DNA from 4 places in the Pseudoalteromonas sp. SCSIO 43088 genome. Region 2 is predicted to be linked to each of the others. Evidence: predicted binding sites of a transcription regulator. Region 2 holds the regulator's gene; each other region holds the start of a gene.

Region 1 (8,096 bases), 1.3 Mb from region 2:
ATTACTTTAAAGGATATTAGTGTTGAGCGCTTGATGAGCCATACCGCTTGGGGGGTTAAGCCAAAAAATGTTTATCAAGGGATGGCACTTGATGCGCTACTTGACCCAAGTATTGAATTGGTGATTTTAACTGGTCCTGCCGGCTGTGGTAACCTTGCTCGCTCTTGCTAGTGCCCTCGAAATGATTATAGAAAAAGGTATTTACGATAAAGTGATTGTTACTCGCAATACCCCAGAAATTGCTGAATCAATTGGCTTTTTACCTGGCACTGAAGAAGAGAAAATGGCGCCGTGGTTAGCTGCTATTACCGATACCTTAGAAGTGCTGCATAAAGGAGACGAAAATCCAATTTCGAGTCGTAATTACATTATGGAAAAAGCCAACGTACAGTTTAAATCAGTAAACTTTATGCGCGGCCGTAGTATTCAAAACGCGGTTGTTATTTTGGATGAAAGTCAAAACTTAACCGCTTCACAGCTGAAAACCATTATTACTCGCTGCGGTGAAGGCACTAAACTCATTTGCTCAGGTAACTTGGCGCAAATTGATAGTAACTACCTCACGCCAGTTACCTCAGGCTTAACCTATATTGTTGAACGTTTTAAAGATTTTCAGGGCAGTGCTACCGTTAATTTAAACGGTGTGGTACGTAGCCGCTTAGCCAGCTTTGCTGAAGAAAATTTATAACTTGCCAGTATTCCTATGCCTCGTTAACCTAGCTGTTATCGAGGTAAGGTACTTATAAGCCAGTGAATTTTTTACCGTTAAAGCATTATTATCGCTCTTTGGCAGTGGCACTTATTGTGCCGCTGCTGGTGGCGTTTTTTTTGTGTTTACACTTATATAATTTAAAACTTGAGCGGGCGATAGAAAGCAGGCAAAACGGTTTTAATAATATTTCAGCTCAGCTTAGCCATGCTATGCGTGCCGCAGATGGCCTTATAGACACCATGTTCAAGCTATATGAGCAGCCACTTTCTTATGATTTTGATCCTAGTTGGGCACGCAATGTGAATCAATACGATCACTATTACTACCAAAGTGTGGGCGATGGAGTGGGGGAGATAGTCGGGCAAGGAAAGTTTGCCTCAACCGCTTACGCAATTAATCAATGGCGACGAGTTATTGCCCTCGGTCCCTCGTTTAATACCACGCTGTCGCTTATTCAATCTTTAGAAGCGGTTGCTTATGTTAATGAGCAAGGCTTTGTTTATATTAAGCGCCGTAACACAGCAAAAAGTGAATTTCTGACCAGTGTGTTAGATAACAAATTTCGACCTTTATCAATCAATAGCAACAAGCTTGCTTCGAGCTCTGTGTTGACCATAAATGGCCATGCCTACTTTGCTATTGGCAAGCAACGAGCCGCTAATAGTCGTGATTACATTGTGTTGATTTATGACCTTAAAGCAATTTCTAACTGGTTAAAAAAAATAGCGCCTAACTATGGTGAGTATATTTTTATAAACCAAGATAACCAAGTCATTGCCAGCTCAAAGACAGAGCCTAATACTGCCATAAGTGCCAGCGAGCATTGGCCGAATGTCGCGATAGATATGAGCAAGAATAACCACAGTCATTTAGTGCAAGAAGCAACAAACTTACCTATTTACACTCGTTTCTATGAATCAAAGCAAGCCCTGAGTGAACCTGTAGGCTACGACATTTTTTTAGAATTCGCATTTTTGAGTGTGTTTTTAGTGATGATGTTCAGCGCTGTTTTTTGGTTGAGTCAGCGCATTTTTGTAAAACCAATGACGCACTTAATGAATTATCTTGAGCAGCATGATGAAGGCAAACAAGCGTTAGTTCATTATCGTATTCCTGTTGATTGGCAGCCTTGGTTCAGCCGTGTGAAAAAGGTGTTTAGCCGTAATGAAGAGCTCGTTCAGTCGTTACAAGAGGCAAATAAAGCGCTTGATTCGCAAGTACAGGTAAAGTCAAAACAATTGCGTCGTAGTATTGATGCGAAAGAGCGTCATTTAGCGCTATTAAATACTATGCTCAATAACGTACCTGACCTAATTTATTTTAAGAATATTGATGGCTCGTTTTTAGGCTGTAATAAGGCGTATGAGCGCTATATCGGCTTGCCACAAGAGAAGTTAGTAGGGCAGCAATTATGTGACATTAGCGATGATAATGGCGAGTTAAACGAGCTTGAAAAGCAAGTACTCAAAGACCGCCAAGCTTATCAAAAAAGATTGACCACAGAAGATAACAGTTATCTATTTAGCATCGTGCCATTTTACAACGAACATCAGCAATTTCTTGGCACTATGGCAATTGGTCGTGATATTACCGAGCAGCATAATGCGCTCAATGCATTACAAAGCTCCGAAGCAAAATTACGCAGTGCCATGGAGTATGCTGCTAATGGGGTGCTGTTGGTATCGCTTGACGATCAGGTGCTGCAAGCAAATAAAGCGGCACGCAAAATCTTTGCAATTGAAAACGCCAATGACCTCAAACTAATAGACTTATTTGCTGAGACGTCTTATCAGACATTAAAAAATACCCTGACAGAGCTGTTGCATGAGAAGAAAAAAGTGTATCACTTTAGCCTTGAGCAGCAAGAGCTACAGCGCTGGCTACAAATTAGTGTGTCATTAGTTTGGAATGCCGAGCAAACACCTGATTACTATGTTGTTCATGTACAGGATGTGACGGACTTAGTAAAAGCAAAAGATGACGCAGAGCGGGCAACATTAGCTAAGAGCCGCTTCATTGCAAACCTTAGTCATGAAATACGCACACCACTCAATGCTGTACTAGGCTTAATTGATGTCATCGCTTTACAAGGTTTAACACAGCCGCAGCGTAATCATGCCGAACAAGCAAAATCAGCAGCCAATAGCTTGCTTACTTTACTAAATCGTATGCTCGACTTTGCCCGCGCTGAAAGCTCGCAAGTACAACTTAATAAAGCCCCTTTTAGTGTGCCTGATTTAATCGACTACTGTCAGGGAATAACAGCCCCTTTATGCGCAAATAAAGATATCGAGTTTAAAGTCGAATGCGATAAAAGCATTAGCGATAACTTAGTGGGTGATCAAATTTGCTTGCAGCAAGTACTGGCTAATTTACTGACCAACGCTGCCAAATTCACCGAACAAGGCACAGTGACATTAAACTTAATGCTGGTGGAAGAGTCAGCTGAGCAGCAACTCATTTGCTTTACTGTTAAAGACACGGGCATTGGTATTAGCAAGGCAGATCAAAGCCGCTTATTTGATGCATTTACTCAAGGTGATGAATCATTAACGCGCTCTCATCAGGGCGTTGGCTTAGGCTTAGCGATTGTTAAGTACGAAGTTGCGCTAATGGGAGGCGAAATTAAGCTGGAAAGCGAAAAAGGTAAAGGCAGTGAATTTTGCTTTTGCTTACAGCTAGATAAAGCCGCGGAGCCTGTGAAAAAAGAACTGGTTTCATTGCCTTCTAGTACTGATTTATCTGGCATGTTAGTGCTGGCTGTGGATGATAACCCGCTTAATTTAAGCATTATTAAAAGTATTTTAGAGCAAATTGATGTCACCGTTGTGTGTGCACACAGTGGTGAAAAAGGCATTGAACTGGCAAATAGCTTAAGGCCCGATCTCATTTTTATGGATATTCAGATGCCAGAAATGGATGGTTGTCAGGCAACGCGTATTATTCGTCAGTCATTCACCAAAGAACAAATGCCGATTTACGCACTCACTGCACACAGTGAAAGCGAAGATATTGAGCATTCAATCGCGGCGGGTATGAATAAGCATTTAACTAAACCGATTGTTGCTAGTAAGTTGTTTTTAGCAATGAGTGAACTCGATAACACAAAAGAAGTCTTTTTTGATCAAGCTTTTATACTGTCTCAGTTTGCAAACAATACTAAGTTAGTATTAACTATGTTGTCGAAGTTTGCGACTATGGCAGCAGAGCAGTTATTACAAATCTCTACATTAAAAACTACCGATGAGTTGGTCCGTGTGGTTCATAATGTAAAAGGGTCAGCCGGAAATCTCGGTTTTAAGCGATTGTCAGCGTGCGCTCAGCAATGTGAAGCTAGGCTTAAAGCAGATGGCGAACTGCCCGAACAATTAAATGATGAGTTGCAATGGTAAATAAAACAGGTCATCGCATTTATCATCGAACAAGGATCTACTGATGTTGAAAAGAGCCAAGGTACTGATTGTTGATGACGATCCGTTAAACCGCTTGGTATTAGAGAAAACATTGCAGCAAGACTATGATGTTTTTTGTGTTGAGAGTGGCGAAAAAGCACTGACGTTTTTAAAAACGCAAACTGTTGATTTGTTGATCTTGGATATTGTAATGCCCGGCATTGACGGCTACGAAGTGCTTACTAAGTTAAAAGAAAGCGCGACTACCAGTATGCTGCCTGTAATATTTATTTCTGCCAATACCAGCCATGATGACGAAGCGAAGGGCCTTGAATTAGGCGCGATGGACTACATCACTAAACCATTTAGTGCTGCTATCGTGCGTGCTCGAGTGCGTAATCAGTTGCTGATCAAACAAAAAAATGACTTACTCGAAATGCTCGCCTCAATTGATGGCTTAACAGAGATCCCAAACCGACGTTATTTAGATGAAAATTTAGCGCGAGAGTGGCGTCGTTGCCGTCGAGATCAAACCCCGCTATCTGTGTTATTGATGGATGTTGATCACTTCAAGCGTTACAACGATTGCTATGGTCACCGAGCAGGTGATGATTGCTTAAAACAAATTGCTCATGCCTTAGTTGGGGCGTGTGAACGAGGCAGTGACTTTGTTGCTCGTTATGGTGGTGAAGAGTTTGCTGCGGTGTTGCCCAATACTTCAGCTAAAGAGGCTATGTCGTTTGCAAATAAACTGCGCAATGCGGTGAATGATTTAAACATCCCACATAAAGCGTCGCTAAATGCCGACCATGTCACAATTAGTATTGGTATTGCGACCACAGAAAATGGTCAGGTTTATGCAGAACAAACCTTACTTGAAGAAGCTGATTTAGGTCTTTATCAGGCTAAAGACGCCGGGCGAGATCAGATAGTATCGAGAATGATCGCAGTAAATGAACATGAGTAGGCAAAGCCTACTCATTCGTTTCAAATTATTTATTAACCATTGCTAAGTGATTTATAAATCGTATCACCTACGCCAATTAACTTATCATTTTTAAATACGAGTGGCGTACACTCGTCTTTAGTCATCTTGCCATCAGAGTGAATACTATGCGTTGCATAGAATAATACTTGGTAAACATCATCACCTTGCTTTAATAACTCGGTAAAGTTAGGTGTATTTAGTTTGTTTAATACAGTTTGGTAGCTCGTATCTAATGCAAGATTAGAAATCACTTCACGGTTATTTTTATGCTGTTTTTGCCAGCTAGAAGAGTTACCAGCCCAATGTGTGTCGGCTTCACCGTCAGAAACAGCAATGACACAACCAGTTAAAAATGGAGCTGTTAGCGCGGCAATAAGAAGTGCTTTTTTCATGTTATTTTATCCCGAAGAAATTGTTTTATAGTTATTCACTTAATAGCAAACTGCTTGCCAAACTTGTAAATCACAACTAAATCAATTGCTTAGATTGTGTTTGGTCAATGAGTTAAGTAATAAATTACTAATTACTTAGCTCTATTGACTAATAAATTGCGGTTTAGACCAACCTGTTACGTGTTTCGCCTTGATTAAATGCTTGGATATTTAACGCAATTTCGTTAACTAAGCGCACAATAGATTCTTGGCTCGCCCATGCAATGTGTGGAGTAAGTAATAAGTTTGCACCTTTGTATAGTGCCAGCGGGTTTTCTTGCTCTGCGGGTTCTTTACTGAGTACATCAACACCGGCTCCGGCAATAATATTATTAGCTAATGCATCAGCTAAATCGGCTTCATTGATGATCCCACCACGAGCAGTGTTAATGATGATAGCTGACGGTTTCATCATGCTTAATTCTGCCGCAGCGATTTGGTTGCGCGTTTCATCAGTAAGCGGGCAGTGAACACTAATGATATCGGCTGTGGTTAGGGCATCATTGAAACTAACACGACCTTCACGAGGCGTTTGGCCTTTTCGTTCACTAATGATGACATTGGCACCAAAGGCGCGTGCTACATCGGCAACGGCTTTACCCAGTGAGCCATAGCCAACAATAGCCAGTGTTTTGCCGGCAATTTCATTAAAGCTGTAATCTAAACGGCAAAACATAGGGCTTTGCTGCCATAAGCCTTGCTGGCAATCATTAATGTATCTGTGAGTATTGCCCAGTAAATTAGTGATGAGAGTAAAGGTATGTTGCACCACACTCGGTGTTGAATAGCCCGCTACATTTGTCACTGCGATGTTATGTTCTTTGGCTGCACTTAAATCAATGTTGTTAGTCCCTGTCGCTGCAACACATATTAATTTTAAATTAGTTAATTTGCTCATGGCGTTCTGATCAATCACCACTTTATTACTGATAACGATATCGGCATCTTGGCAGCGCTCAACAACCTGTTCTTTAGCGGTTAAATCGTAACAGGTTAATTTACCTAATTGCGCTAAGGCATCTAACGAAGTGTTGGCTAATGTCGCTGCATCAAGGACAGTAATATTCATGTGCTTTCCTTTTTTAATTTATTGCTTGACCTTGGGGTGTACTCCAAGGTTTATAGTGAGCATAATAAATAAACGCTTCACAATGGAGACGGTGATGAAAATAGGTGAGTTTGCCCGTCAGTTGGGTGTCTCAACAGATACGCTACGGTACTACGAAAAGCATGGTTTGTTAACGCCTAGTTCGCGTTCAGACGTGGGATATCGTTTTTATTCTGAGAATGACTATAAACAAATGGCGTTTATTCTCAGAGCAAAGAATGTTGGCTTTAGTCTGGCTGAGATCAAAGAGCTACTGCAAATTAAGTTTCATAAAGATCAGCATTCTTGTCATGAAGTTAAAGAGATGACGATACAAAAACGTGATCTCGTTGCACAACGAATTGCAGAGCTTACTCGCTTTTATGACTCACTATCATTATTAGCAGATAAATGCTGTGGCGGAGAAGAGCCTGCTGAAAACTGTTCAATACTAACGACGCTGGAGGATATCGATGGACTTACTCAATAATTTTTGGCATCTGTTTTTACTTTCAGCGCCTTGGTTAATGTTGGGTTTATTCATAGCTGGTCTTCTCAATGTGTATTTGCCTGCTAACTTTCTTAACCGGCATTTAGGCAAAGAAGGGTTATGGACCACAGTTAAAGCAGCCTTTATTGGAGCTCCAATGCCATTGTGTTCATGTGGTGTGATCCCTGCGGCCATTGGTTTGAGAAGGGCGGGGGCGTCAAAAAGTGCCACCACAGCATTTTTAGTTTCAACCCCTGAAACTGGGGTCGATTCGGTTTCGGTATCTTATGTATTACTAGGCCCATTTATGGCGGTAATACGTCCTATTGCCGCCGTGTGTAGTGCGATTATGGCGGGAGTATTAGTAGGTAAAGAGAGCGAGCTTCATCAGCATCAAAACACAGCATCAGATGAAAAAGACTCAGAATCAACATCTTGTTGTAGCAGTAAACAGCCTGAACCTGTGACCACATCAAGCTGTTGCAGTAAAGAAGCGCCTCCTAAGCCCGCACAAAGTTGTTGTAGTAAGCAATCACCTCAAGAACTTGAGCCTGCTAAAACAACAAGTTGTTGTAGTAGCAAGGAATCGCAACCAACACAGGAGCCGCAACACAGTTGCGCAACTGAAAAAGCAGCACCTTCGCAGAAAAGCTGTTGCAGCACTGAGCAGTCAACTAAAGCCGTTGAAAGTCGTTTTAGCAAACTGAAACGCGCGGTGAGCTTTAGTTGCAACAAGCTGCTTGAAGACACCATGATTTGGCTAATGATCGGTTTATTCTTTGCTGCTCTAGTACAAACTTATGTACCAGAATCTTTTTTAAGCCAGTGGGGTAATGGCATTCTGGCGATGCTGGTGGTTATTTTAATCAGTATTCCTATGTATATTTGTGCTACTGCATCGACACCTATTGCGGCAGGCTTATTACTCAGTGGTGTGTCTCCGGGGGCGGTGTTGGTGTTTATGTTGGCAGGGCCGGCAACCAACATTGCAACGCT
Region 2 (8,096 bases):
ACTTGATGAGTTTAGTATTCAACACATTCGTGACAGCCAAGGTATGGCGCTGTCAGGTGGTGAGCGACGCCGTGTAGAAATTGCTCGCGCATTAGCCGCTAATCCTAAATTTATCCTTTTAGATGAGCCTTTTGCTGGTGTTGATCCAATTTCAGTGTTAGATATAAAGAAAATTATTGAGCACCTAAAAAATCGTGGTATCGGTGTACTAATTACTGACCATAATGTTCGAGAAACCCTTGATGTTTGTGAAAAAGCCTACATTGTTTCTCATGGGGAGCTAATTGCATCAGGCACACCTGAGCACGTATTAGCAGACCAAACTGTACGCGATGTATATCTAGGCGAGCAATTCAGGCTGTAACCATTACGCCAGCGACTAGAGCATCTGCTAGACTTATAACAATGACAATAAATCGATAACTGTGTTTATACAGGTATCGATAACTTAAAAAGGATTGTTAGGGATACATGAGGCAATCATTACAGCTGCGCATGGGCCAGCAACTTACAATGACTCCACAACTGCAACAAGCTATTCGTTTGTTGCAGCTCAGTACATTGGATCTCCAGCAAGAAATTCAAGAAGCGCTTGATAGTAATCCTCTACTTGAAGTGGAAGAAGCGGATTACAACGAAGAAAGCACCGGCAAGAATGAGCAAAAAGCTGAATCTGACGATGTACAAGTCAGCGCGTCTGCCGAAGAAGCACCTAGCGAGTACGAGCAAGAAAGTAGTGATGCTCTCAATAAAGACACCGTAAGCGATGACTTAGCAATGGATGTTACCTGGGATGAGTACATGAGTGCCGCCCCTTCAACATCGTCAGGGCCAATGCCTGAAGATGAATCTATCTATCAGGGAGCATCAACCGAAACCCTTCACGAATACCTGATGTGGCAATTGCAACTCACGCCATTTAGCCCTACTGATGAAGCGATTGCTGTGGCAATTGTAGAAGCTATCGATGACTCAGGTATTTTAACGGTAAGCTGTGAAGATATCGTCGAAAGCTTTAATCAAAATAACGATGAAGAAGAAATCGAACTTGATGAAGTCGAAGCGGTCTTAAAAAGAATTCAGTTATTTGATCCTGTGGGTATTGGCGCGCGCAGTTTACAAGAATGCCTGTGCATTCAGCTACGCCAATTCGATGCCGATACGCCATATTTAGCTGAAACTAAAATGGTTTTATCTGAGCATATCGAATTATTAGCGAGTCGCGACTATCGAACTTTGATGAAAAAGACTAAGCTTAAAGAAAATGAGCTTAAAGAAGTGATGACGCTTATTCACAGCTTAAATCCTAAGCCTGCGGATAGCATAGTACGCGAAGAATCTGAGTACGTTATACCTGATGTATCAGTGAAAAAAGTGAAAGGCCGCTGGGTAGTCGAGTTAAACCCAGATTGTATGCCAAAGATTAGAGTGAACAGCCAATATGCGGCGATGTCTCGCTCTGTTAAATCAAGTAGCGACAGCCAATTTATTCGCTCTCACTTACAAGAAGCAAAGTGGTTTATTAAGAGCTTAGAAAGCCGTAACGATACGCTATTAAAAGTGACCAACTGTATCGTTCAACAACAACAAGCTTTCTTTGAGCATGGCCCTGAGGCAATGAAGCCGATGGTGCTAAATGATGTTGCTGAAATGGTCGAAATGCATGAATCGACGATTTCACGGGTAACAACGCAAAAATATATGCATACCCCACGGGGTATTTTTGAGTTGAAATATTTCTTCTCAAGCCATGTCAGCACCGAAAATGGTGGTGAGTGTTCTTCTACAGCAATACGCGCTTTAATCAAGAAGTTAGTCGCTGCAGAAAACTCAGCTAAACCATTGAGTGATAGCAAAATTGCAGATATATTGGCTGAGCAAGGAATTAAAGTAGCTAGACGTACAATTGCAAAATATCGTGAGTCTCTAGCAATACCTCCGTCTAATCAGCGTAAGAGTCTGATTTAGACGTTTTACATAGAAGGAAAAATGCTTATGCAACTAAATTTAACTGGTCGTCATGTAGAAATCACAGATTCATTAAGAGACTATGTAAACACCAAGTTTGCGAAACTAGAAAGGCATTTTGACCATATTAATAATGTTCATGTCATTCTAGATGTAGAAAAATTAAGCCAAAAAGCAGAAGCAACTTTACATGTAAACGGAGGCGAATTGTTCGCTTCTACAGAACATCAAGATATGTACGCAGCCATTGACTCACTGATCGATAAACTTGATCGCCAAGTCATTAAACACAAAGAGAAATTAGCTCGACATTAAATTATGAAACTAAGTTCACTTACTAACCAGGACTGCAGCAAAGCTGCGGTCCTTTTTAATAGCAAAAAAAGAATTCTTGAATATATCAGCGAACTGGCCCACCAGCAGCTTCCTCATTTATCGCAACAAGATATCCTAGATGCTTTACTCAACCGAGAAAAACTAGGTAGCACCGGCATTGGCCGAGGTATTGCTATTCCACATGGCCGAATGAGCGGCGCAGATGAGCCTCATGCATTTGTGATAGTGAGTGAATCCCCTATTAATTTTGATGCAATTGATAATCGTCCAGTTGATATTTTTGTGGCACTCATCGTACCAGATGGTGACTGTCAGCTTCACCTAAAGACCTTATCAACAATTGCTGATAGACTTAAAGATAAAGAATTTTGTAAACAGCTGCGTAGTGCTACTACCGATCAGCAACTGTTTCAGGTCATATCAGCAGAGGCATAAATGGAATTAATAATTATCAGCGGTCGCTCAGGCTCAGGTAAATCGGTCGCTTTACGAGTACTTGAAGACTTAGGCTATTATTGCGTTGATAATATTCCGGTTAATTTACTGCCTTCGCTCGTACGAAGTGTGTCTGATAACTACTATAAAATAGCGGTCAGCATCGACGTGCGTAACTTACCGAAAGAGCAGCAAGAATTTAATGATATTCTTGAGTACCTGCCAGGTTTCGCAAACCCAACACTATTCTATTTAGACAGTGATGACCAAACTCTGATCAAGCGCTTTTCAGAAACACGCCGCTTGCATCCACTATCTATTGATTCTTTGCCGCTTGATCTGGCCATTAAACAAGAAAAAATCCTGCTTGATGTGTTGATCACTCGCGCTGACTTTATGATTGATACCACTGATCTGAGTGTTCATCAGTTAGCAGAATCAATTCGCGAAAAGATTTTAGGTAAAAAAGATAAAAAGCTGATTATTACTTTTATGTCGTTTGGCTTTAAGCATGGTATTCCAAAAGAAGCTGACTACGTTTTTGATGCACGCTTTTTACCTAACCCACACTGGGAACCTGATTTAAAGCCACTAACCGGCCTTGATCAACCAGTAAAAGATTACCTAGCTAGCCACAGCATAGTACAAAAGTTCACGTGGCAAATACAAACCTTTGTGCAAACTTGGTTACCGCACTTAGAGCGCAATAACCGCAGTTACCTGACTATTGCTATTGGCTGTACCGGTGGCCAACATCGCTCTGTTTACTTAGCGCAAACAATTGGTGAGAGCTTTGCCAAAAGCCATGCTAATGTAAAAATTCGCCACCGCGAACAAGACATTTAATTAGGCACCAACAATGCACGCTGAAGATACCTTTTTAATTCAAAATAAACTTGGCTTACATGCTCGTGCTGCTACTGTTTTAGCGCAATTAGCACTGCAATTTGATGCCAAAATTACGCTTTATCAAGATGATAAAGAAGCTGAAGGCGACAGCGTGTTAGCATTAATGCTACTTGAAAGTAGTCAGGGTAAAGAAGTTCGCGTTGTATGCGAAGGCCCTGACGCCGATGCTGCATTAACGGCAATCGGCGAATTAATTGCACAACGCTTCCACGAGCAAGAATAGCATTTGCTAAGACTTCAAGGTTTACGGTAAACTTAATTCGGATATTTAAAATTCCCTTTAAATATCCTACTTTTATATCGCTCGCTTTTCTAAATTACAAAACTCTTAATAAATTTATCGCAGTGCGACGATATCTCTGCAAATACACTACAAAGCAACTATGCTGTATTTGCTTAGCCTATTTAAACTTTTTTCAGTTGTAAGGACGCCAATGCCAGAAGCCTTTGAACAAGATTACCCACTACAACAACTCAAACAAGTGACCAAGTCACTCAATAGTGGTCAATTTGTTCAAGTGCGCGGAATGTTAGCCAAAACGGCACCTTGTGATACAGCCCTTTTACTTGAATCTTCTCCCCATAAAATTCGTCGTATGCTTTGGCAGCTGGTTGATCCAGATGTCCGTGGTGATGTTCTAGAAGAACTCTCTGAAGATGTACGTCTTGGCATTATTGCCCAGATGGAGCCTGAGCACATTGCTGCTGCCACTGAAGATATGGACGACGATGACTTAGGTGAGGTTTTACGTAGTCTTCCTGATACTGTATATCAAGACGTTGTCAGTGCCATGGATTCGCAAGATAGAGAGAGAGCAACTCAAGCACTTTCTTATCAAGAGCGTTCAGCCGGTGCCTTGATGAACAGCGATACGGTTACCATTCGTCCTGACGTTACTCTCGATGTTGTACTGCGCTATTTACGCTTACGAGGTGAGCTACCAGAGGGTACCGATGACTTATATGTAGTTGATAAGCATAACTGCTTTTTAGGCGCGCTTTCATTAACTACATTGCTGACCAGCCCATCAGATAAAATTGTTCGTGATTTAATGGATGAAGACTGTGAGTCAATCCTAATCTCTATGGATGAAAGTGATGTAGCGCAATTGTTTGAACGTCACAACTGGATTTCAGCCCCTGTCGTCGATGATAACGCTCACTTGCTTGGTCGTATTACCATCGATGATATCGTTGACGTAATCCGTGAAGATGCTGAACACAGCATGCTTAGCCTCGCTGGTCTTGACGACGAAGAAGATACCTTTGCGCCAGTGCTAAAAAGTTCGCAGCGTCGCTCTATTTGGCTTGGGGTTAACTTATTAACCGCATTGTTAGCAGCCATTGTGGCAAGCTTTTTCGAAAACACCTTAGCAATCTTGCCTATTTTAGCGGTACTCAATGGTATCGTCCCTTCAATGGGGGGTGTTGCGGGTAGCCAAACCCTAACTCTGGTTATTCGTGGTATAGCGGTTGGTCATATCAACCAAACCAACCAACGCTTCTTATTACTTAAGGAGCTGGCGATTGGCGCACTGAATGGCATTATTTGGTCGATATTAATTGCTGGTGTGGTTGCCCTATGGCAGTGGGACTTTAAACTCGGCGCAGTGCTGGCCTTTGCAATGTTTATGAATCTTGTTGCCGCTGGTATTGCGGGTGCGAGCATTCCATTAATTCTTAAGAAAATGAAAATAGACCCAGCCCTCGCCGGCAGTGTGGTACTGACAACCGTCACTGATATTGTTGGTATCTTTGCCTTTTTAGGCACCGCAACCTGGTTATTGATCTAATATAAAACGGCCCTTTAAGGGCCGTATTTATATCTTTTACTTTGCGCGCTGCTTATTTTTACCTACTCGAGGTTTGGTATTGGCCTTTTTAAACTGGCTAAAACCGGTGTGACGAGTCAGTGCCGCACGGCCTTTACCGCCCTTTCCTCTAGCAGCTTTCTCGTTACGACCTTCTTCAGGTACCAAACAGTTCGGTCCTTTACCGATTAGATTCGCTTTGCCCATTTTTCTTAGTGCTTCACGGATCATCGGCCAACCAGCAGGATCGTGGTAACGTAAAATCGCTTTGTGTAAGCGACGCTGGCGTGCGCCTTTTGGAACAGGCACTTGCTCAGTATTGTTCTTAATATTGCGCAGCGAGTTCATCTCAGTGTGATAGATCGTGGTTGCATTGGCCATCGGTGATGGATAAAAGTTTTGCACTTGATCAAGCTTAAAGTCATTAGACTTTAACCACAACGCCATGTTCACCATGTCTTCGTCTTTCGTTCCTGGGTGAGCAGAAATAAAATACGGGATCAAATACTGCTTTTTACCCGCTTCTTTTGAGTATTTATCAAATAGCTCTTTAAACTTATCGTAAGCTCCCATGCCCGGCTTCATCATCTTAGACAATGGACCATCTTCAGTATGCTCAGGGGCAATTTTTAAGTACCCGCCTACGTGATGGGTAACCAACTCTTTTACATAGCGAGGGTCTTCTACAGCTAAGTCATAACGTACGCCAGACGCAATCAAAATTTTCTTCACACCTTTTACATCACGGGCTTTTTTATAAAGCTCAATAGTTGGGGTGTGATCCGTGTCCATGTGCTTACAGATATCAGGATAAACACATGATAAACGTCGGCATGTACTCTCTGCTTTTTTACTCTTACAGCGCAACTTGTACATATTCGCTGTCGGTCCACCTAAGTCAGAGATAACCCCAGTAAAGCCCGGTACTCTGTCACGAATTTGCTCAATTTCATCAATAATTGATTGCTCAGAACGGCTTTGAATAATACGTCCTTCGTGCTCTGTAATCGAACAGAAAGAACAGCCACCAAAGCAACCACGCATGATGTTCACCGAGGTTTTAATCATTTCATAGGCTGGGATTTTTTCATCGCCGTAGCTTGGGTGCGGAATACGCTGATATGGCAAACCAAATACGCCATCCATTTCTTCAGTTTCAAGCGGAAATGCAGGCGGGTTAACCCAAATAGAACGGTCTCCATGGCGTTGAAATAACGCACGTGCACAACCTGGGTTTGTTTCTTGGTGCAAAATACGCGAGGCATGGGCATAAAGCGGTTTATTTACGCTTACTTGCTCATACGCTGGTAGCTTAACGTAGGTCTTTTCCCAAGGCTTAGGACGAGCTGGCTGGATAGTGATTGGCTTAGCCGCCTCGGCACTTAAATCAATACCTGCTTTTTTAAATTCAGATTTACTACAACCCACATCATCTGCGCCATACGGGTTTGGAATTGGATCAATCTTACCGATTTTATCAATTGCAGTTGAGTCACTACCACGCCAACCCGGTAATGGTTCTTTACGAATAACCGCAGTACCACGAATATCTTGAATTGTCTCAACCGACTCACCCGCAGCAATACGGTGGGCAACTTCAACAAGTGGGCGCTCAGCATTACCGTAAATTAGAATGTCAGCTTTGGCATCAAACAATACGCTACGGCGTACTTTTTCTTGCCAATAATCATAATGAGCAATACGGCGTAAACTCGCCTCAATACCACCAATGATCAGCGGCACATCTTTATAAGCTTCGCGACAGCGTTGGCTGTATACAACTACCGCACGGTCAGGACGTTTACCGCCTATGTTACCCGGCGTATAAGCATCATCATGACGCATACGCTTTTCAGCAGTATAACGGTTGATCATCGAGTCCATATTACCCGCTGTAACACCAAAGAATAAGTTAGGCTTACCTAACGCCATAAAGGCATCTTTTGAGTTCCAATCAGGTTGTGCAATTATACCCACACGAAAACCCTGTGACTCAAGCATACGCCCTATCACAGCCATACCGAAACTTGGGTGATCTACATACGCATCACCACTTACAATGATCACGTCACAGCTATCCCAGCCTAACGCGTCCATTTCTGCACGAGTGGTTGGTAAAAATGGCGCCGTGCCATAGCATTCAGCCCAATACTTAGGGTAAGAAAACAGGCCTCGCTCGGCTTTTAATGCGCTCATAAAGTGTACTCTGCTAACAAAAGGGGCGAATTATACCTCAGTCTTATAGATTATTATAGAAAACAAAACGCCCTTCACATGGAAGGGCGCTGTTTAATTTTTATGTAATTACTGGAACTGGTTACTGCTTAGCTTGCAAGTAGGTAATTAACTCTTTTTCAGGCATAGGCTTAGCGTACATAAAGCCTTGCACTTCATCACAGCCAAGCTGGGCTAAATAATCCGCTTGCGCTTGTGTCTCAACCCCTTCTGCTATGGTTTTTAAGCCTAACCTTGCACCAAGAGAAATAATTAACGCAGCAATCGCCTGACAATCTTGACCTGGTAAGTCTTTAATAAAGTCGCGATCAATTTTGAGTCTGTCTAGCGGCAGTTTTTGCAAGTAACTTAACGATGAAAACCCTGTACCGAAGTCGTCGATCGCAATCTCGATACCAAACT
Region 3 (8,096 bases), 1.5 Mb from region 2:
CGGTGATAAGTTGGGGCATTTTTGCTTATTTGGACTACTTACGCTATTCATCAACCTCGCCTTTAAGTTTAAAACAATGAATATTGCTGGGCGGCCTATTTATTTAGCTGTGCTGATTGTAAGTACATTTGTGATTTTAGAAGAGCTAAGCCAGTATTTTGTCGAATCTCGGACGCTAGATTTTGTCGATTTAATCGCTGATTTTGTGGGTATTGCCGTTTTCAGTGCTTTTTCAGCTTGGCTTTGCAAAAAGTTATATCCAATTAAGGCTTAAACTTTCAGTGACTTGTTAGGTTTCGTCTATACTCAGTGTAGACTTAGCCTAAAAGTTGCGTATGAACATAGATACATCGGATTATTTGTCAGATATTATTGAGCTTCTACTCGATGCAGTATGTGTAGTTGATGCCAAAGGCACGTTACTTTTTACTAATCCTGCCTTTGAAACAATTTTCGGATACGCGCCAGAAGAAGCCATTAATAGAAAAATGTTGGACTTTGTTTATCCAGAAGACAGAGCCAAAACCATCAATGCCATTAATCAAATTGTGGTCAATGATCAGCACCCACGATTTGAAAACCGCTGGGTTAGAAAAGATGGCAGAATAGTGCATGTTTTATGGTCTGTTTATTGGTCTAAAGAAAAGCAAGTTAGAGTGGCTATTGCTTATGACATTACAGAGCAAAAAAAGCTCGAACAAAAACTGATTTATATGGCTGGGCACGACCCTCTGACCGATCTCCCCAACCGCAGTTTCTTAACCACCCAGCTTGAGGAATCATTGTCGATTGCGAACACCATTTCAACCGTGATTGCAGTACTGTTTATCGATATTGATGGCTTTAAGCAAGTTAATGATATTCATGGTCATGGCGCTGGAGACAAGCTCTTAAAAACCATTGCTATGCGTATTCGTCATGTCTTAAAAAAAGAAGACAGTGTAGGGCGCTTAGGGGGCGATGAATTTGTGGTGATCCTCAATAGCATTAAACACAAAAAAGACGTCATCGAAATGGTTGACGAATTAATAACCGAGATTTGCCAACCCTTAATTTATAACGATGCAGAGCTTATTTACTCGCCAAGTATTGGTGCCGTATTGTTCCCCGAGCATTATGGTGACGCAGAATATCTCATTCAGTGTGCCGATAAAGCCATGTACAAAGCAAAGTATGAAGGGGGTAATCGTATGGTGTTTTACAATGATGGAATAAAGTTACCCGGCGCTAAAAATACAGGGTAACTTATTTAAGGCAATGCTGGTATATGGTTTCAACCTAATAATTTGTTTTCTAACTCATAACTATTGCGCGAAATGAAATATTAGTTAGCCTTGAATGATTCATTGAAGGAGTGAAACTATGTTTAAGCGTAAAATAATAACAACAACGGGTGCTTTGTTTAGCTCATCGCTGTTTTTGATCTCGGCAGCTCATGCCACAACACCTCAATATAAAGATCAACAAGCTTTACATGATATTGCAAATGCTGTTTCTAAAACACGTATAGAGCAAGATATTCAAACGCTGGTTGATTTTGGCACTCGCCATACTCTCTCTGAGACGAAATCAAATACGCGTGGTATTGGAGCAGCAAGGCGTTGGATCAAGTCTGAGTTTGAGGCAATTTCTAAAGCCTGCGGTAACTGCCTAGAAATCATCGAAGTAAAAGACACTATTTCCGGTGAAAAGCGTATTCCAAACCCGGTTGAAGTTGTCAATATTGTGGCTATTCAGCGCGGTCAAGTTGATGCGAACCGTATGGTTATGATGTCGGGTGATATTGACTCGAGAGTGTCTGATGTAATGGACTATACCTCAGATGCGCCAGGGGCTAATGATAATGCATCTGGTGTGGCTGGCGTGCTGGAATCGGCGCGTGTTTTATCAAAGTATAAATTTAATGGCTCAATTGTTTATGCAGCATTATCTGGTGAAGAGCAAGGCTTGTTTGGCGGTAAAATTTTAGCTAAATATGCACAAGAGCATAACTGGCGTGTTCATGGTGTTTTAAACAACGACATGATTGGTAATTCAACCGGGATTAATGGGGTAACAGATAACACAACTGCACGTATCTTCTCTGAAGGTACACGCGTTATTGAAACCAAAGAGCAAGCCCATAAACGCCGTTTTACCGGTGGTGAAGTTGACTCTGCAAGTCGAAACCTAGCGCGTTACATAGATACAATTGCAGATCGCTACATTGAGAATTTGGATACCATGTTGGTATATCGACTCGATCGTTTTGGTCGAGGAGGGCATCACCGTCCATTTAACGATGTTGGCTTTGCAGCTGTGCGTATAATGGAAACCAACGAAAACTATAATCAACAGCATCAAGACTTGCGTACTGAAAATGGTATTACCTACGGTGACACCATTGACCATGTTGATTTTGCCTATGCGGCGAAGTTAACGTCACTTAATGCAGTGACAATGGCTTCGATGGCATGGGCTCCAGCGCCACCAACGGGCGTTAGTATTTCAGGTGCAGTAAAGCCAAGTACAACATTAGCCTGGCATAAAAGCGATGATCCAACGGTGGTCAGTTATAAAATCTATTGGCGTTACACGAGTGAACCACAATGGCAATTTAGCCGCGATGTTGGCAATGTAACCGAAGCAACCCTTAAAAATGTTTTTATCGATAACTACTATTTTGGTGTTGCCGCTGTAAACAAAGACGGTATTGAATCACCGGTTGTATTTCCTGGTGATGTTGGTGCGTTTGAATGGCCAGAAAAATCAACTAAATAGGAATTGTAAGGTCATAGCGGACACCACCCAGTTCGCTATGAGCAGCTGTAATATGCCAATTATGGGCTTCGACAATTTGTTTTACTATCGCAAGCCCAATTCCTGAACCTGACTGTTTCACTGTTTTTAAGTCTGGCACTCTATAAAGATGGTCAAAAATCTTTGCTAAACTCTCATCGCTGACGCCAGGGGCTGAGTCTTCATAGCAGATTAAGAGCTGAGTTTGATTTTGGCTAATCGTCAAATTTATCTTACCAGGGTGATTTGTGTACTTAAGCGAATTACTGATTAAGTTTGCAAATAACTGTGAAAGCCGTGTTGCATCGCACTCAAAGTTTAATTCATCAGCAACATTTTGTGAGAATCTCACTTCAAATTTATCAAGTTGGATCACCATATCTGTGTGCAAGCTTTGGAAATACTCAGCCGCATTAATTGTTGTTACGTTGAGCTGAAAGCTGCTTTGTTCTAAAAGTGAAATTTTATTTAAATCAGTCACTAAAGTTGCCATATCAGTGATTTTTTGGTTGAGCTTTTCGTAGGTAAGCTGATTAAATTGAGTTAAGCCTGCTTGGAGCGTTTCAAGGTGTAAGCGCAACCCGGTTAATGGACCACTTAACTCGTGAGCAACTTGTGATAATAACTTACTACGTTGGCTGATTTGTTTATCGAGATAATTTCGGCGCTGTTCAATAAGCTGTTTTCTCTGTCTTATTCTTAATAAAGCAATGCCCATTACAGCTAAAAGCAAGCTAAATAATAAAATGCTATATAAGATAGTTTGGCGCTGTGAGGCAATTGCTTGGCTTTTTTCATTATCTTGGAGTTTTAAATCTTGAATGGCCAAATCACGGTCGCGCATGGCAATGGAATTTTGCAGCTCCGCTAAACGTTGATTGTAGTTGTTGCGGGCAAAGCCTTTTTCAAGCTCTGTAATAGCACGTTGATACGACAATGCCTGTTTGTAATCAGATTGTTGTTCTGCCACAGTGATCAAATGTTCTAGGGCTGTGATTTGCTTTTGCAGCTTATTTTTTTGGTTGCTTAACTTGTAGGCTTGCTCAGCATAATGTTTAGCTTGTTCGTGCTCATTAGAGCCAATGTATAGCTTTGCTAATGTAAGTAGTACATCTATGTATAAGTGATCGTCTTGCTTGAGTTCAGTGATCACTTGTTTTTCTATGGTTAATGCCTGAGTTGCTTTATCGATTTCGAGCAAATTTATCGCAATATTATGGTTTGCCCAGGCTGTATTTCGTGCGCTGTTATAACTTGCGAACACCTGTTGAGCCTCTTGTGCGTATTCAAGTGCTACATTGTAGTTTTTTAGCCCATATTCGCATTGGGATAGTTTAACTAAACTATGTCCGATATCAGAAAGTGAGCCCGTTTGCCTATCAAAACTAAGGGCTGTAATAAACTCGCTCTTTGCTTTTTCGTATTGTTCTAAATCTAAATAACTTTGAGCAATTGAATAACTAATGCCGGCTTGTAACGAGATAGACGGCGACATCTGTTGAATAACTTCACGGCGTTTTAGCTTATATTCGAGTGCAAGCGTTAAGCGGTCTAACTGTTCAAGATTACGCGAATAACCATGATAGAGCATTTCTTTTTGCTTTAAGGTTAATTCGCGATTGTTGTCGTGAATATAAACTTCAAGCAAGTTTAAGGCTGCTTGATACTCGCCAGCATTATGATAAGCACTGACAAGACTCGCCACGGCATCAATTTCATAATGGGTAAGTTGTAAGCGCTGAAACAGGGCGACATTTTGTTGCGATAAATAAATTGCGGTTTCTAAGTCACTTTTTCTGTATGCCAACCGCGCTTTCGCTAGATACAACTCGCTGTAAATGGGGGAGTCTTTTTTGTATTTTGGGCCCGCTTCAAGTTCATCAATGATAGTTTGCGCTTGTTGAAATTGGCCGAGGTGTATGTGAACGTGAATTAATCTAACGTTATAACTTACTTGTTCTGCAAGGCTGGCAGACTCAATAAGCTTTTTATCGATGGCTTTTAAATAGTCATATCGTTTTTGGTAGTCACTGATTGTTCTGGCTTCATCAATGTTTTGTTGCAGTGTTGATGCAAAAGCACTGTTCATTGATAAGGCAAAGTACAGAATTACAGAGGCTTTAAGTTTCATAGTGGGGTTTATTATTATTTTTATTCCTAACTAGTCTAGCATGCCATTCTTTTAAGTGGGAATGATTTGCTTTTATAGCTAAAAAGAATTGCATTATGCAACTATGCCTCTTGCATCTTGCAAATACTCAGGCTGATTTTTCATAACACCTTGTTATAGCGTGAGTTATATTTTGGAATGGTTACTGCTTTGAGTAATAACACATCCACAGGAGAGTGTAATTATGAAAAGTAACATACCTGCTTACCTAATAACCGCACTTGCAACAGGCTTTGTAAGTGCTGCACCATTTGAACAGTGCCCAAGTAAAGCATTTTTGATTCAAGGTTCGCCTGCGCAAATGTTTGGCGTTGACCTAGTATCTGCCAAAACCACCGTGCTTGCAGCGTCAATGGATTTTACAACAGAGGCGAATAACGACAGCGTAAATGCGGTTGGCTTTAATTATCAAGACCAGTACATGTATGGCTTTAGCAAACAAGCCCCGAGAAGTGTTGTACGTATTGGTAACGATTATGTTTTACAACGTTTGATTGTAAATGGTCTACCAGATACCAATTTTTATGTTGGTGATATTCATGTAAATAGTGAAACTAATCAGGCGATTTACTATTTATACCATCCTAAATTTGGTTTATATGGCATTGATTTAACTGAAGAGGCTGACGAGTATCAGGCACAATTAGTTGCAGGCTCAGCAAGCTGGAATTTAGCTATTTATGATTTTGCTTTTCACCCACATAGCAATCTTTTGTATGCAGTTGAGTCAAACGGCGACCTTTACGAAATCAACTTAGATAATAAGACACCCACTTTTATAGCAAACCTCGACATAGCCGGCGATACTGGCGCTAATGGTGCAGGTTACTTTGATGTGCAAGGTCAGTTTTATTTTAGTAATAACCGCAGCGGTAAAATCCATAAAGTAGATTTAAGCACCAGCCCTGTGGTTGGTTATACACCTACCGCTGCAGTGTTCACCTTAGGGCCAACATCGAATCAAAATGATGGGGCACGTTGTGCTATTGCAGAAGTAAAAGTCACTGATAACTCGATCGACTTTGGCGATGCACCTATGCCATATAAAACAGCGCTTGCTGATAGTGGTGCCCGCCATCTGTTTGACCCTAATGAAGACCAATCAAATTTAGTTTATTTAGGAGCCGTTGTTGATGGTGAAAACATTAACACTCCGGCAGATTTACAGGCATCGCCCGTCGATAGCTCAGATGATGGTGTTAAATTTGTCACTGATTTTGTTGCAGGTTCTACCAGCCAGATAATTGTGACCGCTCCTAATGATAATGGTTATTTATATGCTTGGTTCGATTGGGATCAAAATTTCCAGTTTGATCCAGACGAAATCACAGTAAGTAAATACAGTTTAAATCAAGGTGATAACAGTGTGCTGGTTGATGTACCGAGTGATGCTGTGATGGGAGCAACATGGGCACGCTTTCGTGTAACCGATGGCAGCGAGGCTAACCCAATTACCGCAAGTGGTGGGGTAACAGGCGGCGAAGTCGAGGATTACCCGGTAACAACATATGGAAGTTTGGTATACCCAGGTGAAAACGGCTGGGTAACCCTTGCCTACGAAGATCAATGGCCTTTTGCTGGTGATTATGACTTTAACGATTTAGTTGTAAATTACCGTACTACATTGATTGATAAAGAAGGTCAGGCCATTGGTTACAAAATAGAAGGGGAGTTGGTTGGAATTGGTGCTGATTTTCATAATGGCTTTGCAGTTCGTTTGTATCAAACGATAGCCGATGATGTTGATAAACGAATATTAAGAAGTCAGATAGATACAAGTTCAATTAATTTAACGATAAATGGCGAAACACAATCACATTCTATATTAGAACAAGGGGTTGAAGATGCTATTTTCATTATCATGCCAGACACTTGGGCTTATGCAGATAAGCAGTCAAGTTGTAGTTATTTTAGAACTGAAACAGGCTGTGATACCAACAGCAAAGTTTCGTTTAGTTTAACCGTTTCACTTCAAAATGGAGTGACCACAATTGAAGCGCCAAAATATACTTTAGACCCATTTATTTTCGCAGCTCAAGATCACTACCATGGTGAGTTTTTAGTTGGACAAAACCCACGTGGTTGGGAAGTTCATATTAAGAATCAACAACCAACCGAAAAATTCAATTCACAATTATTTTCAATCACTGACTCTGATGATGCCAGTAATAGTGCTCAAAGTTATTATTTCCAAACTGAAACTGGTCTACCTTGGGCAATGGAGATTGGCAGTTCATGGGCGCATCCAAAAGAGAGTGTTGATATAACACATGCGTATAGTGACTTTAGAGCATTTGCTGAATCAGAAGGACGGGAAAAGCCGCTTTGGTTTAATAATGCAAAACTTGCAAATGTTATTCTACGAGGAGAATAGTCATGAAACATTATACTCTATTAATCATTAGCTTAATGTTATCTGCGTGTGGTGGCGGTGGTGAAGGTAGCTCTTCAACTGAAGCGGTAAGTACAACTGTTACGCAGACACCCACAACTAGCACGCCGCCACCAGAAACAACACCTCCTGACACGAGTGTAGAAACAGAGACAATGGCTGACCTAACGATTGCTCCTCAATTTGATTTAAGTAGCAAGATAGAACTAAACATAGATGTTGATTTGAACATGGGTGATAGCAGAGCGTATTTAAATATCTGCTTGAAAGGCGATGATAATAAGGCTGATTACAATCAATGCTTATTGCGGGCACCTCTAAAACAAAGCAAATTAACGTCGACTGTGATGCTGGCAAATAGTGCCTTAGAGCTTGTGGCAGAAGTTTGGTTTTATGATTCTCAAAATGAACCACTGCGTTTTGAGTGGCAATATGATGGGGAGCAATCAGCGGTGTTCATTATTCGTTAAACATGAGTGATCGATATTATGTCTAAGTTAGTTTAATTCTAATAGACTGAATATTTTCAACAGCTTGAAAGAGGATTTTGTAATGCAATATATCGAAGAGGTACTGCAATCAGTTAAAGAGTCTAATCCAAATGAGCCTGAGTTTTATCAAGCTGTTGAAGAAGTGCTTTCATCAATAAATCAGGTAGTAGAAGGGAATAGTGAATATCAACAGCAGGCAATTCTAGAGCGGTTAGTTGAGCCTGAAAGGCAAGCAATATTTAGGGTTCCTTGGCTTGATGATGAC
Region 4 (8,096 bases), 1.0 Mb from region 2:
TGATGCGGTGATGACAACCACAACCTCTGTGATCATCATTCTTGCGATTATCATTGCGATGATCTTCTGGGCCACGCAAATGATCACCAAGCCGCTGACTAAGCTAACTTACATTATGCGTGATATCGCATCAGGTGATGGCGATTTAACACAAAAAATCGAAATCAAGAGTAATGATGAAGTGGGCCAACTTGCTCATCACATGAATACCTTCATCGATAAACTTCGTGCAATGATGCTTAATACTGCTGCGCAGGCCGAGCAACTTAGCCAAGCTGCAAGCCAATTGAAAATTGTATCGCAAAAAACCAACGATGAAATTCAGCAAGAAAAGCAACAAGTTGATAGTGTAAGTGCGGCGGTAACCGAAATGGCGTCTACTGTGATGGAAATCTCGCGCAATGCTCAGCACACTAATAATGCAGCTGAAGAAGTGCAAACCATTACCGTTGACGGTACGAAACGTTCAACTCAAGCTCAATCAGTGATGACCGCTCTGGCGAGTCACATCGGTGAAGCGTCTAAAGTGGTTGCGGGTCTTGAGCAAGAAAGTGGCAATATCGGCGCGGTGGTTGATGTTATCAACTCAATAGCAGAGCAAACCAACTTACTCGCACTAAACGCGGCGATAGAAGCAGCCCGTGCTGGCGAGCAAGGTCGAGGCTTCGCAGTTGTTGCTGATGAAGTTCGTTCACTGGCAAGCAGAACCCAAGAATCTACTGATGATATTCGCAACATGATCAGCCGTTTACAGCAAATTGCCCAACAAGCATCGACTATGATGCAACAAGGTCAAGAGCGTGCTGAAGGCTCAGTTGAGCAAACACAAATTGTATTGCAAGCTCTACAAGATATCGCCCAATCTGTGACAAATGTGCAAGATCAAAGTCATCAAATTGCGACTTCGACTGAGCAGCAAACAGTGGTTGCAGAAGATATCAATAATAGCTTGGCAGCGATTAATCATTTAGTGAATAGCACTGCGGATCATGCCCATGAATTGGCGGATGAAGCACGTGATTTGAATGAATTAGCAGCCGCTTTAAATAAAACGGTGAATCAATTTAAGTTATAAAGATAAATTGCTGAAGTAGTTAAAAACCCGATGTCACCTGAAGATGACATCGGGTTTTTATCGTCAGCCTTCCCTGTTAGTCGTGGCGCAACCGCTTTCGCGTGTTCCATAAATTCGTGCCACTGTTGCTTGTTCCATAAAGCAACTCCTTTGTTGGTCAATCCTTGTGTTGGTTGCGTTTGTACTTGTTCCATATAGTCTCCTCCTTACGCTAGCTTCATCCTGTTTGGCTCCTGCCTAAGCTTATTCCTTGCTGTCATCTCCATTCACTTTATCCATAAAGCGTTGCCATTGTGCGCTACTCCATAACGCCTTGTTACTTCCTTGTTGTCCTTTGTGCGTAGTTACATTATCCATACTGTAAACTCCTTGCGGTTTATCGTCCGTTACTCCTACAGCCCATCCTTGCTGTGCTCCATTACCCATCCTTGTAGATTAATGCGGTGATTATCGCTTAGCGATGATATACACAGCATGAATCAAACCTGGAATGTACCCTAATAAGGTTAAAAGAATATTAATCCAGAACTGCGCACCTAAACCTACCTGTAAAAATACGCCGAGAGGTGGAATTAAAACCGATAAAATAATACGTATTAAATCCATGACTCACTCCTTGAAAAATATAAGCCCAGCCAAAGCTGGGCTATATAGGGCTTGCTATTATTCAGCAACAATCGTTAATTCATCGATTACTTTGCGAACATCTTCTGCGTTTTCAGCAATGCTTACTGCTAATTGCTTTTCTGCATCAGACTCAACAGTACCTTTTAGAGTTACCACACCCATGTCAGTATCAACATCGATGTCTGTACCACCTACTTCTGAGTTAAATAAATAACGTGTCGTGATTACAGTACTCATTTTTGCGTCGGTTAAGTCGCTTTCTGCTGAATCAGCTTTGTCTGATTTCATGTGCTTAGCTTTCATGTTTTTAACAACAGTTAGTTCGTTATCAACAGAGCTAACACCGTCTAGGCTAAGAACTAGCTCTTCAGCAAGCTCTTTATCTAATTCGCTATCAACTTTACCTGTAAGTACAACCTTGCCATTAGTTACATCAGTGTTGATGTCAAAGTTGTTAAGGTTTGTGTTCATAAGAAGCACAGTTTCTGCCTTACCATCAATCCAAGCATCTTTACTTTCATTTTCCCAGCTGCTTGCCTGAGCTGACATGCTAGTTGCACCAATTACTAAAGCGGCAATCATAGATTTGTTAAAAGTGTTCATAATCTTTCTCCTTTTGATTAAAGACACTTTTACTAATGCGACTATAATGCCAACTATTTACTTGTTTATTTTCAGTAAGTTAAACACCCATTCAGCAGCTATTTATATTCATTTAGGTAAAGATTTACAAGCTGCTCGGTAAGAAGTTCACGATGTTGCAAAAATGGCCACTTAGTTGCTGATTTTATTAATCTGTGGTTAATTTAACGAAGTTGTTTATTAGCAAAAAAACACAAATCATTGATTTATATAAAAATAAACTTTGGCCTAAGGCTTGCTTCGTAATTAATAACTAAAAAATCACCTTTAAAATCACAACAGGGAACTACCATGGCCGTTAAACTTGAAGATCGCCCAATCGATCAAGTAAGAGAAGAAGTTATTGATCAACTCATTTATAACTACAGTCATGCTGTTATTTCAGCCGAAGCATTTGAACGCCGACTAGACCAGGCAATGGCAGCCACTAGCAACGAAGTACTGGTTGAACTAGTTGCTGATTTAGATCTGAAAGCGGATATTGACTATAAATCGCATAAGCATGCGCAATTTAAACCTCACTATAGCCACAGCAGCGACAACGAAAGCCTGCAGCTTCGTAGTATTCTGGGTTCAAATGAGCGCAGCGGCCAATGGGTAGTACCAAAAGAAATTCACCTAACAAACTGCCTAGGTTCAATCGAACTCGACTTTAGCGAAGCAATTTTCCAACATCAGCATGTCACCATTTACGTGAACTGTATTTTAGGTAACGACGAAATCTACGTACCAGAACATGTAAATGTGGTATCTAAATTATTTAGCGTGATTGGCAGCGTAGAGAATAAATCTGTAGCCTTAAATAAAGGCCAAGGCCCAACTATCACCATTGAAGGTAATGTATGGCTAGGCTCAGTTGAGATTTCAGTTAAACGCACCATGAAAGAAAAGTTCATCAGCTTTGCCAACAGCCTAAAAGCCAGCTGGAAAGAAATGAATAAGGTGCAGTAAAGTTGTGAGGTGCGATTATGTCAATGTAAGTCGTCATTTATGGCGACAAGATATTGCATACGTTTCATCAATGACGCGCTAAAGCACGACCAACAATAGTGCGCGCGAAATAAATTTCACGCCTACATCAACCGTAGGCGTCACGCTTGCTTGGCGCGTCGTACATACAACGCCATTCCATCAATCAATACCTGACCTACAAACAACACAATTCGGCTCAAAACTGACGGCTGAAAGCTGACAGCTCCTTCACAAGTCATTATTCCTCTCACTCGGGATATCACTAAAATACTCTACAAACTCAACTTCAAAACCTGCGGGGTCGATGAAATATACATTTTTACGATAAGGGTTTTCTGGGCCGTGTTTATCAATTTCATAACCAGCCGAAACAAGACGCTCAACTACAGCATTAATATCGTTTGTCACATAAGCAAAATGAGCAAGGCCTACTTGGTGGCCTGCTAAATCACGGTTTTCATCTTCACCGTTATCACTTAATGCAAGATATTGGTAATCATCACCAAAGTGCAGCCATTTACGCGGTTTGCCCGACCATTTGCTATCGCCTTGACTACGCACACGCCAGTGCGGGAATGCTGCTTTATAAAAGTGCAGCATGGCATCAACATTACTAACAACAAGGTTTACGTGCTCTAAATACATGGTAGTTTTCCTTTTTATTTTTAAACTGCCACCAAGATAAAACCTCAAGTTAAGTTTAGGTAAAGCGTTTTTTCAAATAAAAAAGCCCCACTAAAGTGAGGCTTTTAAAAAATGATTCGTTATTTATGAATTAACTGCCAGCAACCTGCATTTGTTCAATCAATACAGAGCCTGTTTGAATACCGCCACGACGTTCGATGTCGCCACCTAAGCCCACAACGGCCTTAAACATATCTTTTAAGTTACCAGCAATCGTGATTTCACTTACTGGGTATTGGATTTCGCCATTCTCAACCCAAAAACCCGCCGCGCCACGTGAGTAATCACCCGTTACCGTGTTCACACCTTGGCCCATAAGTTCCGTTACTAATAAGCCTGTGCCCATGGTTTTTAAAAGTGCTTTTAAATCGGCATGGGTTTGTTCAACTAGCCAGTTATGAATACCACCAGCATGACCCGTTGGTGCCATTGACAGTTTACGTGCCGCATAGCTTGCTAATAGGTAAGTTTGCAGCTCACCGCCTTGAATAATTTCACGGTCTACGGTTTTTAAACCTTCAGCATCAAACGGTGAAGACGCTAAACCTTTTAATAAGTGCGGGCGCTCAGAGATATTCACACAATCGCTAAAAACTTTAGTGCCTAAGCTATCAAGCAAGAAGCTCGACTTACGATAAAGCGCACCGCCACCAATCGCCGACACTAAATGGCCAAACAATGAGTTAGCAATATCAGCTCTAAAAATTACAGGCACTTTCATAGTACCTAGCTTTTGGCTGTTAAGTTTAGCCAAGGTTTCGGTTGCTGCTTCAAGGCCCACTTTTGCAGCGTCATTTAAATCATCTTTATGGCGCGCGATGGTATAAGCCGAGTCGCGCTGCATTTGCTCGCCTTCTTTACCGATCACCATCGTACTAATGCTATGACGCGTACGTGGGTAACCTGCAATCATGCCATGGCTGTTACCATAAACACGTAAACCTTGGTGAGAAGAAAAACTCGCACCGTCTGAATTTACAATGCGCTCATCGGCATTTAACGCAGCTTGTTCTGCTTGATGACAAAACTCAACACCTTGCTCTGGGCTAACTTCCCACGGGTGGTATAAATCTAAATCTTGCGGTGCAAATTCAAGTAACTCTTTATCGGCGATACCATTGAATGGGTCGTCAGAGGTGAACTTTGCAATATCAATGGCTTTTTCGACCACTGTACGTAATGTTTTAGGGTTTAAGTCAGCTGTTGAAGCAGAGCCTTTGTTGTTACCCACATAAACACTGATACCTAAGCCACCGTCTTGGTTAAACTCTATTGTTTCAACTTCGCCCATGCGCGTGCTGACAGACAAACCTGACGTGCTCGACATCGCCGCTTCAGCCGCAGTAGCACCCAATTTTTTTGCATGCTCAAGCACTTCGCTTACTGCGTCTTTCACTTCAGAAATGTGTTGATAAATAGGATCTTTCATCTTGTGTGTCCTAGGTTCTGATATTTTTTATAGTGTAACGAATGCTAACACACTGCGAGACCTGCATCAGCTAATATTAATCATTAACTAAATGGCGTATAATAGCGAATAGTTAAGTTTACTGAATGAGCATCCTTATGGCGAAGAAGAAAAAGCCACTTATCGAAGAAGAAATTATTTACGTATCAAAAAGCGAATTAAAACGTGAAGCCATGCAATATCATGGTCTGGGTGCTGAAATTGCAAAAATGCCGAAAAAGCAGCGCGATCGTTTACCGCTTAATCACGATTTAAAAGAAGCCCTTGTTGTTTCTGATAAAGTAAGTGATAAGAGCGATGCTTACCGTCGTAACTTAAACTACATCGCAAAAGTATTACGTACCACAGAAAACGTTGATGAAATCCAAGCGATGATCGACATCATGCTTAATAAAAACAATCAAGCGGATGTTTTGATGAACAAAATCGAAACCCTGCGCGATGATTTAATTAAACAAGGTGACGACCTGATCAATTCAACAATCGATCAATACCCTTCTCTTGAGCGGCAAAAAATGCGCCAATTAGTGCGCAGCGCCGCAAAAGAAGTGAAAGCAGAAAAGCCAGCCAAAGCATACAAAGAGTTATTCCAGTATCTAAAAGATGCGATTATGCTTTGATTTGTATAAAGAAAGCCGCTTAATGAAAATTTTGCGGCTTTTTAATAAACATTTCGGTGTTAAAACACCTCCTACAACCCCGTAGGAACGGGTGTAGCCGTGAAAATTGCGTACAATAATCACCTAAATATTTCGGCGTTAAAACGCCTTCTACAACCCCGTAGGAACGGCTTTAGCCGTGAACATCACGTACAATAATCACCTAAATATTTCGGCGTTAAAACGCCTCCTACAACCCCGTAAGAACGGCTTTAGCCGTGAACATCACGCACAACAATCATCTACCATTACGGTCTAAAAACCCACCTACAACCTCGTAGGAACGGCTTTATCCGTGAAGAATTTACCTATAAATAGATACAATCCCAAAAAGGGTAATCACGCACACTTTTAACAATTCCAGCCCTCAATGGGTTTGCGATGATGTACCTCGATACTCCAAGTAAATGTTCTTCGTTCCTTATTAAGGAATCATAATATCCTGGCTGCCAAATTTTTCGTTTAGAGCATGTTGCCTTGTTTATGAGATATGAACTCTTCCCTTTAACCTCTTGAATCAATCGAGCTAAAGGTACTTTATCTTGTAATTGAAATAACCAGTGTAGGTGATCAGGCATTACCACAAAACAGATAGTTTTAGCTTTAATTTCATCTATAGCCCTTAGGGTGTTAATTAAAACTCGTGCATTATTAAAGTCAGAGAAATAACAGTTTCTATCAAGCGTTGAAGTGGTAACAGAGTAATAATGAAATGGGATTGATACCCTATGCTTTCTTAGATTTTGATAATGTGCGGTCATCCATAACCCTCCATTTATTATTTTAAATCTAGACAAAAACGTATAAGAATCAAGTTAAACCCTCGTATGAACCGCTTTAGCTGGGAAAAAGATAAACATGTTCGGCGTTAAAACACCTCCTACAACCCCGTAGGAACGGCTTTAGCCGTGAACATCAGGTATAATAATCACCTAAATATTTCGGCGTTAAAACACCTCCTACAACCACGTAGGAACGGCTTTAGCCGTGAATATCGCGCACAACAATTATCTATAATTTCGGCGTTAAAACACCTCCTACAATCCCGTAGGAACGGCTTTAGCCGTGAACATCGCACACAACAACCATCTATTATTTCGGCGTTAAAGCGCCTCCTACGTCAAAGCTGACAACTCCAAACAAAAAAGGCTCTGAGCGTTCACTCAGAGCCTTTTTAAAATCGATAATCAATTACCAGATTTTTACGCGATCTTCTGGTTTGATATACATCTTGTCGCCTTCTTTCACATCAAACGCCTGGTAGAATTCTGGCATGTTTGAAAGAATACCGATTACACGGTAATGGCTTGGTGAATGAGGGTCTGTCATAAGGCGGTTACGTAACTCTTCGTCACGATATTTACGACGCCAAATTTGCGACCAACCCATGAAGAAACGCTGATCACCTGTGTAACCATCAATAATAGGCGCTTTTTCATCACCCAGTGATAACTGATATGCCGTATAAGCAACAGTTAAGCCGCCTAAGTCACCAATGTTTTCACCTAATGTAAGCTGACCATTTACGCTAGCATCTTCAAATGGTTTGTACTCGTTATATTGAGCAACTAACTGACCTGTGCGCTCCTCAAACTGTTTAAGGTCTGATTCGCTCCACCAGTTACGTAAGTTACCGTCACCATCGTACTTCGCACCTTGGTCATCAAAGCCGTGACCTAATTCGTGGCCGATTACCGCACCGATTGCACCGTAGTTAACAGCGTCATCAGCTTCTAGATTGAAGAATGGCGGTTGTAAGATAGCCGCTGGGAATACGATTTCGTTGTTCACTGGGTTGTAGTAAGCGTTTACTGTTTGTGGTGTCATGTGCCACTCAGAACGGTCAACTGGCTTACCTAGTTTTGCAGTCATATCTGCATATTCCCACTCGCTGTGGCGAATGTAGTTACCTACTAAGTCATCACCTTTAACTTCAAGTGCTGAGTAATCTTTCCACTTATCTGGGTAA

Evidence for each region. The regulator sigma-54, encoded in region 2, starts transcription at its own class of promoters, with help from an activator protein. The targets are predictions, from matches to a motif close to GTTGGCACGNNNNTNGNNT.
Region 1: the regulator sigma-54 is predicted to act here: its motif matches at 5,528-5,546, upstream of J8Z28_RS03560 (DUF3192 domain-containing protein).
Region 3: the regulator sigma-54 is predicted to act here: its motif matches at 5,081-5,099, upstream of J8Z28_RS08660 (LruC domain-containing protein).
Region 4: the regulator sigma-54 is predicted to act here: its motif matches at 2,341-2,359, upstream of J8Z28_RS02375 (BON domain-containing protein).

The regions. Positions count from the first base shown of each region.
Region 1 covers NZ_CP072675.1:770,103-778,198, forward strand. The annotation lists partial or broken gene J8Z28_RS03545 (PhoH family protein) at 1-688, shown strand, start outside; gene J8Z28_RS03550 (response regulator) at 751-4,104, shown strand; gene J8Z28_RS03555 (GGDEF domain-containing response regulator) at 4,148-5,071, shown strand; gene J8Z28_RS03560 (DUF3192 domain-containing protein) at 5,104-5,484, opposite strand; gene J8Z28_RS03565 (D-2-hydroxyacid dehydrogenase) at 5,648-6,592, opposite strand; gene zntR (Zn(2+)-responsive transcriptional regulator) at 6,687-7,100, shown strand; gene J8Z28_RS03575 (SO_0444 family Cu/Zn efflux transporter) at 7,084-8,096, shown strand, end outside.
Region 2 covers NZ_CP072675.1:3,343,463-3,351,558, forward strand. The annotation lists gene lptB (LPS export ABC transporter ATP-binding protein) at 1-364, shown strand, start outside; gene J8Z28_RS15410 (RNA polymerase factor sigma-54) at 472-1,968, shown strand; gene hpf (ribosome hibernation promoting factor) at 1,996-2,283, shown strand; gene ptsN (PTS IIA-like nitrogen regulatory protein PtsN) at 2,287-2,739, shown strand; gene rapZ (RNase adapter RapZ) at 2,740-3,585, shown strand; gene J8Z28_RS15430 (HPr family phosphocarrier protein) at 3,599-3,871, shown strand; gene mgtE (magnesium transporter) at 4,083-5,441, shown strand; gene J8Z28_RS15440 (YgiQ family radical SAM protein) at 5,478-7,655, opposite strand; gene J8Z28_RS15445 (bifunctional diguanylate cyclase/phosphodiesterase) at 7,777-8,096, opposite strand, start outside.
Region 3 covers NZ_CP072675.1:1,856,330-1,864,425, forward strand. The annotation lists gene J8Z28_RS08640 (VanZ family protein) at 1-274, shown strand, start outside; gene J8Z28_RS08645 (sensor domain-containing diguanylate cyclase) at 336-1,244, shown strand; gene J8Z28_RS08650 (M28 family peptidase) at 1,363-2,760, shown strand; gene J8Z28_RS08655 (ATP-binding protein) at 2,753-4,909, opposite strand; gene J8Z28_RS08660 (LruC domain-containing protein) at 5,133-7,322, shown strand; gene J8Z28_RS08665 (hypothetical protein) at 7,325-7,810, shown strand; gene gdhA (NADP-specific glutamate dehydrogenase) at 7,893-8,096, shown strand, end outside.
Region 4 covers NZ_CP072675.1:492,185-500,280, reverse strand. The annotation lists gene J8Z28_RS02390 (methyl-accepting chemotaxis protein) at 1-1,075, shown strand, start outside; gene J8Z28_RS02385 (hypothetical protein) at 1,060-1,269, opposite strand; gene J8Z28_RS02380 (YqaE/Pmp3 family membrane protein) at 1,523-1,681, opposite strand; gene J8Z28_RS02375 (BON domain-containing protein) at 1,739-2,305, opposite strand; gene J8Z28_RS02370 (LiaF domain-containing protein) at 2,636-3,295, shown strand; gene J8Z28_RS02365 (VOC family protein) at 3,545-3,961, opposite strand; gene pmbA (metalloprotease PmbA) at 4,092-5,429, opposite strand; gene yjgA (ribosome biogenesis factor YjgA) at 5,567-6,088, shown strand; gene J8Z28_RS02350 (REP-associated tyrosine transposase) at 6,436-6,888, opposite strand; gene J8Z28_RS02345 (M13 family metallopeptidase) at 7,319-8,096, opposite strand, start outside.